Regions from separate parts of the Micromonospora sp. WMMC273 genome, predicted to be linked through region 2. Evidence: riboswitches for the same ligand, from Rfam matches in the RefSeq annotation. Region 2 holds a riboswitch; each other region holds the start of a gene.
The links. Region 2 has a riboswitch for cyclic di-AMP ahead of O7611_RS20835 (coiled-coil domain-containing protein). Riboswitches for the same ligand answer to the same signal wherever they lie in the genome.

Region 1: another riboswitch for cyclic di-AMP. It lies ahead of O7611_RS28995 (C40 family peptidase); the one in region 2 lies ahead of O7611_RS20835 (coiled-coil domain-containing protein).
Region 3: another riboswitch for cyclic di-AMP. It lies ahead of O7611_RS14865 (LysM peptidoglycan-binding domain-containing protein); the one in region 2 lies ahead of O7611_RS20835 (coiled-coil domain-containing protein).

What each region holds. Positions count from the first base shown of each region.
Region 1 is NZ_JAPZBE010000001.1:6,232,917-6,235,106, forward strand. It holds gene O7611_RS28990 (N-acetylmuramoyl-L-alanine amidase) at 1-328, opposite strand, end outside; cyclic di-AMP (ydaO/yuaA leader) riboswitch at 567-701, shown strand; gene O7611_RS28995 (C40 family peptidase) at 715-1,749, shown strand; gene dcd (dCTP deaminase) at 1,799-2,190, opposite strand, start outside.
Region 2 is NZ_JAPZBE010000001.1:4,529,469-4,531,658, reverse strand. It holds gene O7611_RS20835 (coiled-coil domain-containing protein) at 1-880, opposite strand, end outside; cyclic di-AMP (ydaO/yuaA leader) riboswitch at 885-1,015, opposite strand; gene O7611_RS20830 (cation diffusion facilitator family transporter) at 1,160-2,074, opposite strand; gene O7611_RS20825 (HelD family protein) at 2,166-2,190, opposite strand, start outside.
Region 3 is NZ_JAPZBE010000001.1:3,172,034-3,174,223, forward strand. It holds gene O7611_RS14860 (YbaB/EbfC family nucleoid-associated protein) at 1-413, opposite strand, end outside; gene O7611_RS14865 (LysM peptidoglycan-binding domain-containing protein) at 599-1,243, opposite strand; cyclic di-AMP (ydaO/yuaA leader) riboswitch at 1,242-1,387, opposite strand; gene O7611_RS14870 (LLM class flavin-dependent oxidoreductase) at 1,559-2,190, shown strand, end outside.

The sequences.
Region 1 (2,190 bases), 1.7 Mb from region 2:
GGTCCTCGTCCTCGTCGACGTGGGCGCTGCCCGGCATGGCGAGGATGTGCGCGGCGTCGGTCAGGTGCATCGGGCCGTAGCCGCCGCTCGTGCTCGGCTGCCCGGGGTGGGTGTCCCAGCGGGACTCCAGATAGGAGACACCGAGCAGCACGTTCTGCGGCACGCCGTACTCGGCCGCCGCGGCGGCGTATTGTTGTTGCCTGTCGCTCGCGGGCGCGGACGTGTCCGGCGCGGCGGTCACCGGGCCGGTCGTCGCCAGCGCGGTGGCTGTCGCCACTGCGGCGGCGAGCAGTATCCGTCTGCCCGACGGCGGGGCGGAGAGGTGCATCGAACCTCCTGGACAGGGATGGGTGTCACTGCGTCTCCACCCTCACTCCGCACACCCGCGGGGGTCAATACCTTTCCAGCGAGTAATCAGCCTTGAAAGAAAATTTCACCTCCGCTCCGGGTGCGGCCCTTCATCGCGTACGGAGTGTCACGTCGCTGGAAGTTGCGGATCGATAACGGTGGTCCTTACTCTGGTGAATCGTCGGCCGCACGTCTCACCGTCCAACCCGGTCGGTGACGGTCCGACACCGCCGAGTCGCCTCCGGGCGAGCCGGGGAACCAGGTACCTGGGGTGAATCCGCAGCGATGCGGTAGGGCGGCTCCCTTCCCGCCCGAATCCGTCAGCTAACCCGGTAGGCGGTACGGAAGAAGGAGTACGGACGCCCGGTGGCACTCCATGCCCCGCGGCCGTCGTCGAACCGGTCCACCGACCGGTCCAGCGTCGCGCCGCGTTCCCGCTGGTCCCGCTTCACCACCGCCCTCGCCGCGCTGGTCGGCACCGCAGTCGTTCTGACCGGCGGCGCCACTGCGGCACACGCCGAACCCTCGGTCGCCGAGATCGAGGCCCAGATCGACCGCGACTGGAACAAGCTCGAACCGGTCATCGAACAGGTCAACGCCGTACGCGAGCAGCTCGCCGCGCGGCGCAAGCAGGCCGACGCGCTCGGCCGGCAGATCGCACCCCTCCAGGCCCGGGTGGACGCCGCGCTCGGTCAGGTCGGCGGACTCGCCGCCGACGCCTACAAGGGCGACAACCTCTCCACAGTGAACGCGCTGCTGGGCAGCCGCTCACCCGGTGACCTGGTCACCGGCCTGGAACTGCTGGACCGCTTCGCGCACCGCCAGCACGAGCAGGTGCGCTCCGTCGCCGCGCTGCGCGACGAACTGGCGGCGAAGAAGAAGCCGCTGGACGAGATGATCGCCGGGCTGGCCCGTACCGAGGCCCAGCTCGCGGCGAAGAAGAAGCAGATCGACGCCGAGATCGCCAAGCTGGAGAAGCTGCGGCTCAAGGTGTACGGCAAGGGCGGCGGCGGCCCGCTGCGCCCGGCGCCGTGCCCGGCCGGCTACCCCGGCGGCCCGGCCGGGGCGGCGGTCAAGTTCGCCTGCGCCCAGATCGGCAAGATCTATGTCTGGGGCGCGGCCGGGCCCGACCACTTCGACTGCTCGGGCCTCACCTTGGCGGCCTGGGCCAAGGGCGGGGTCTCGCTGCCGCACAGCGCGCGCCAGCAGCACGGCGTGACGAAGCGGATCAGCCGCGCCGAGCTGCGCGCCGGTGACCTCGTCTTCTACTACAGCGACCTGCACCACGTGGCGATGTACGTGGGCGACGGCTGGGTGGTGCACGCCTCCCAGTCCGGCAAGCCCATCACCATGAAGCGGGTCGACGACGGCGACATCAACAGCTACGGCCGTCCCGGCTGAGGTCGTGGCCCGGGGCTCCGCCGGTGACGGCGGGGCCCCGGCCGTGCCGTCAGCGCGTCGGCCAGGTGCGCCAGCTCTGCCAGGACCGGCTCGGCGTCGGACCGCGCTGCCCCTGGTAACGCGAGCCGTAGACGGCCGAGCCGTACGGGTGCTCGGCCGGCGAGGAGAGCCGGAAGATGCAGAGCTGGCCGATCTTCATGCCCGGCCAGAGCGTGATCGGCAGGTTCGCCACGTTCGACAGCTCCAGCGTGACGTGACCGGAGAAGCCGGGGTCGATGAAACCGGCTGTCGAGTGGGTCAGCAGCCCCAGCCGCCCCAGGCTCGACTTGCCCTCCAGCCGGCCCGCGAGCTGGTCGCCCAGCGAGATCACCTCGAGCGTGGAGGCGAGCACGAACTCGCCCGGGTGCAGCACGAACGGCTGGCCCTCGGGCACCTCCACCA
Region 2 (2,190 bases):
CGCCGAAGCCGCTCTTCTGCGCGGCGAAGTCGCAGGCCCGCCCCTTCGGATGCTCACCCGAGCCGCTCGGCCGGTGGCACGAGACGTACCTGGTGAAGCCGGCCGCCTTCGCCTGTTGCAGCGCGTGCAGCGTGCGCGGCGTGATGCAGCCGTTCGCCGGCGTCGGGTCGTTGACGCTGCACGACTCCGACGGCCAGGAGCCGTCCGAGTTGCGCGGCGCCGGCTTCGCGTTCTTGCTGGAGGTGCCCTGGACGCTGCCGCCGCCGCCGCTGCTGCTGCGCGACGCGCGGTCGTTCGCCACCTCCAGGGCGCGCTCGGCCTGTTCCTTGCGCTTGGCCATCACCGTCACCTGCTTGCGCTGCTCGAGGATCTCCCCGTCGAGCTGGGCGCGGGTGCGGGTGGCCTCGTCGCGGGTGGCGATCAGGTCGCGCAGCGTGCGGTCCTCGTGCGCGGCGACCTGTTCCAGGGCGGCGGCCCGGTCCATGAAGCCCTCCGGGCTGCTGCTGCCGAGCAGCGCCCCGGCGGTGCCCAGGCGGCCGTTGCGGTACGCCACGACGGCGATCTCGCCGACCTTGGCGTCGCGGACGGCAAGCTCGGCGCCGACCGTCTTGAGCTGGTCGTTGAGCTGTTTCTGGCGGGTCACCGACCGGTTCAGCGCGGCCTTCGCCTCCAGCCAGCCCTTGCTGGCCGCGTCGAGCTGGGCGCGCAGTTCCGGCGTGCCGCCCTCGTCGTTGCCGCCGGGCGCGGCAGCGAGCAGGCCGGTCGCCGGCGCCGCGGAGGCGGGGGAGACCGGAACGGTCGCGACGCCGAGGGTCAGCGTCGCGACGAGCAGGGCCGCCAACCGGGCGGCCGTCCGTCGTACAGGTGCCACTGGGGGCATTCACACGTCCTTCCGTCAACGCCGACCGGGTTAGCTGACGGGTTCGGGACGGAAGATCCCTACCGCTGACGCGGATGCACCCCACGTACGTGGTTCCCCGGCTCGTCCCTGCGGACGATTAGGCGACGGCCGCCCCACCGGGGCCGGGTGGCGTCCGCGGGTGCGGCCGCGACCGAGACTACCGGCGCTGCCCGGGCGCGGCTCCGTCGAGCAACGCCACTAGGCGGGGCAAAACCGGCATAAGACTACATTAGTCCCAGTGATTTAAGTGTGTCCTAATCACCACTCGGTCTTGCCGCACACTCCGGCCGACGCTCCGGGTTCGACCTGCAACGTGGCGTGATCGATGGAGAAGTCCTCGTGCAGGGCGGCCCGCGCGGCGGCCAGCACCCCGGCCGGGTCCGCGCCCGGGTCGGTGGTCAGGTGCGCCGAGGCCACCTCCATGCCCGAGGTGAGGGTCCAGACGTGCAGGTCGTGCACCTCGGCCACGCCCGGTACGGCGGCCAGCCGGTCGTGCACGGCGGTGACCTGGAGGTGCTCCGGCGCGGCCTGCACCAGGATGCGCAGCGCGGCCCGGCCGAGCCGCCAGGTGCGCGGCAGGATGAACACGCCGATGCCGACGGCGACGAGTGGGTCGGCCCACCACCAGTCGGTGACCGCGATGACCAGCGCGGCGGCGATCACGCCGAGCGAGCCGAGCAGGTCGCCGAGCACCTCCAGGTACGCCCCGCGCAGGTTGATGCTCTCCTTCGACCCGGCGCGCAGCAGCGCGAACGCGACGATGTTGGCGAGCAGGCCGAGTACCGCCACCACGAGCATCGGTCCGGCCAGCACCTCCGGCGGCTCGCCGAACCGGCGTACCGCCTCGACCAGGACGTAGATGGCGACGGCACCGAGCAGGACGGCGTTGGCGAGGGCGGCGAGCACCTCCAGCCGGTAGAGCCCGAACGTGCGCTGCGGGTCGGTGCCGGCCCGGCGGGTGGCGGTGATCGCCGCGAGGGCCATGCCGATGCCGAGGACGTCGGTGAACATGTGCCCGGCGTCGGAGAGCAGCGCCAGCGAGCCGGTGGTGAAGGCGGCCACCGCCTCGACCACCATCAGGGCGGCGAGCAGCGCGAACGCGGCCCAGAGGCGGCCTGCGTGGCGGTGTGCCGCATTGGCCACCGCGCCGCTGTGGTCATGACCTGCGCCCACGCCAACACCCTCCCTGCCGCGTACCGGCCCGGCCCAATGTATGTTCACATCGCTATGTATGCAAGTGAACTGTGGGTGGCGGCGGGGCCGGTCACCCCACCGGGTCGAGCGTGGTG
Region 3 (2,190 bases), 1.4 Mb from region 2:
TCGCGGTGGATCCGCGCGGCCGCCTCGTGCATCGCGCGGCCGAACAGCTCGGCCTGGTCGCCCATGTTGCCGAGGCGGGCGGCGAGCGCGTCGGCGTCGGCCCGGGCCGACGCGCTGACCCGGTCGTCCAGCTCGGACAGCGCGGCGTTGGCGGCGGTGATGAGGTGTCCGCAGAGGACGTCGAGGGGCTCGCCGGCCAGCTCCGGGTCGATCGTCACGGACTCGAGCCGGCCACCCTGGACGGCGACCGCGCGAACCCGGCCGCCGGCTGCGGTGCCCTCGGCGAACAGCAGCTCACCCGGCTCGCCGTCGGCATGCGCCGAGGCCCGGGAGCGCATCGCGGTGAGCGCCTGCTGCGTGCGGGTCAGCAGCTCGTCGATGCTCGCGGCCGCCGAGAACGGGTCGTTGGTCATATCCGCGCTTTCTTCACGTCTTAGCCGAGCATGCGTGACCCTAGCAACCGGCTCCGACGAATCGCGGTCACCGGCCGGTCCGGGTCGCGTCCCGGCCCCGCGAGCAGGCCGGACACCGGCCACGCGGCGTGTCGCGGACGGCCGAGCGCCCGGCCGGGGCGAACCGGCCGGGCGCTCGGACGAGGTCAGCGCAGGCGCAGCTGCTGACCGGGGAAGATCAGGCCCGGGTCGTCGCCGACCACTGCCCGGTTGCGCTCGTGCAGGGCACGCCAGCCGCCGTCGACGCGCTGCGCCACGGCGATCTCCGACAGCGTGTCCCCGCGCCGGACCACGTACGTCCCGGCAGCGGAGGACGGCCGCGGCACCGCCTTCGTCGTGGCGCGTTCCGGCGCGGCCTTCGTCGCGGCGGCCCGCTTCGGCGCCGCCTTCTTCGGTGCCGCCTTCGTGGTCGCCCGCTCGGACCGGGTCGCCGCGCTCGCCGAGCCGCCCTTCTTGCCGCAGACCGGCCACGCGCCGATGCCCTGGCCGCGCAGCACCTTCTCCGCCACGGCGATCTGCTCGGACCGGCTGGCCAGGTCGGCGCGCGCGGCGTACTTCTGGCCGCCGTAGCCGTTCCAGGTGGCGCGGGAGAACTGGAGCCCGCCGTAGTAGCCGTTACCGGTGTTGATCTTCCAGTTGCCGCCGGACTCGCAGCGCGCGACCGCGTCCCAGTTGACGCCCGCGCTGGCCGGAGCGGCCGGGCCGAAGAGGGTCGCGGCGCCGACGGCGGCGCCGGCCAGGACCGCCCCGAGAGCGGTACGGCGGCTTCGGGCTGAGTATTCAGTTGCCATGTGGATTCCTCCACGCCGACGAGGTGAGCTGTCGGGTTCGGGCCGAGGAGCCCGGCCGCCGGTGGCGGCTTCACCCCGAGGTGACGATGCACCGTGGAACGTGTGGTTCCCCCGCTCCCGCACGAGGTTCGGTTACCGGGGCCGGCGGCGGGATTTGGCGTTTCCGGCACTCGGTGTCCGCGTCTGCGAACGAAACCGACGCTAGGAGCGATTTGCGACGATCGTCCACTTCTTGTGACGCTCTTCACCCGGCCGGGCGACCGGCGGCGGCGCTACGGTGGCAGGGCCAGGCAAGATCACGGGAGGGCTTGACGGATGACCGATCACGGACACGAGCTGACCTTCGGCGGCTTCATCACCCCCGCCGCCGCGCAGCCCGACCAGGTGGTGGCGCTGGCCCGGCTCTGCGAGCAGGTCGGGCTGGACCTGGTCACGTTCCAGGACCACCCCTACCAGCCGGGCTTCCTGGACACCTGGACGCTGATGTCCTACGTGGCCGCCGCGACCGAACGTGTCCGCCTGGCCGGAAACGTCCTCAACCTGCCGTTGCGCCAGCCGGTGGTGCTGGCCCGCAGCGTCGCCAGCCTGGACCTGCTCACCGGCGGCCGGGTCGAGCTCGGGCTCGGCGCGGGCGCGTTCTGGGACGCGATCGAGGCGGCCGGCGGGCGACGCCTGTCCCCCGGCGCCGCCGTCGAGGCCCTCGACGAGGCGATCCGGGTGATCCGCGAGGTCTGGGACACCGACCGTCGCGGCATGATCCGCGTCGACGGCGAGCACTACCGGGTGGTCGGCGCCAAGCGTGGCCCGGCGCCCGCGCACCCGGTGGGCATCTGGGTCGGCGCGTACAAGCCGCGCATGCTGCGCCTGGTCGGCCGCGCCGCGGACGGCTGGCTGCCGTCCCTGTCGTACCTGCCGAAGGGCCCCGACGAGCTGCCCGCCCTCAACGC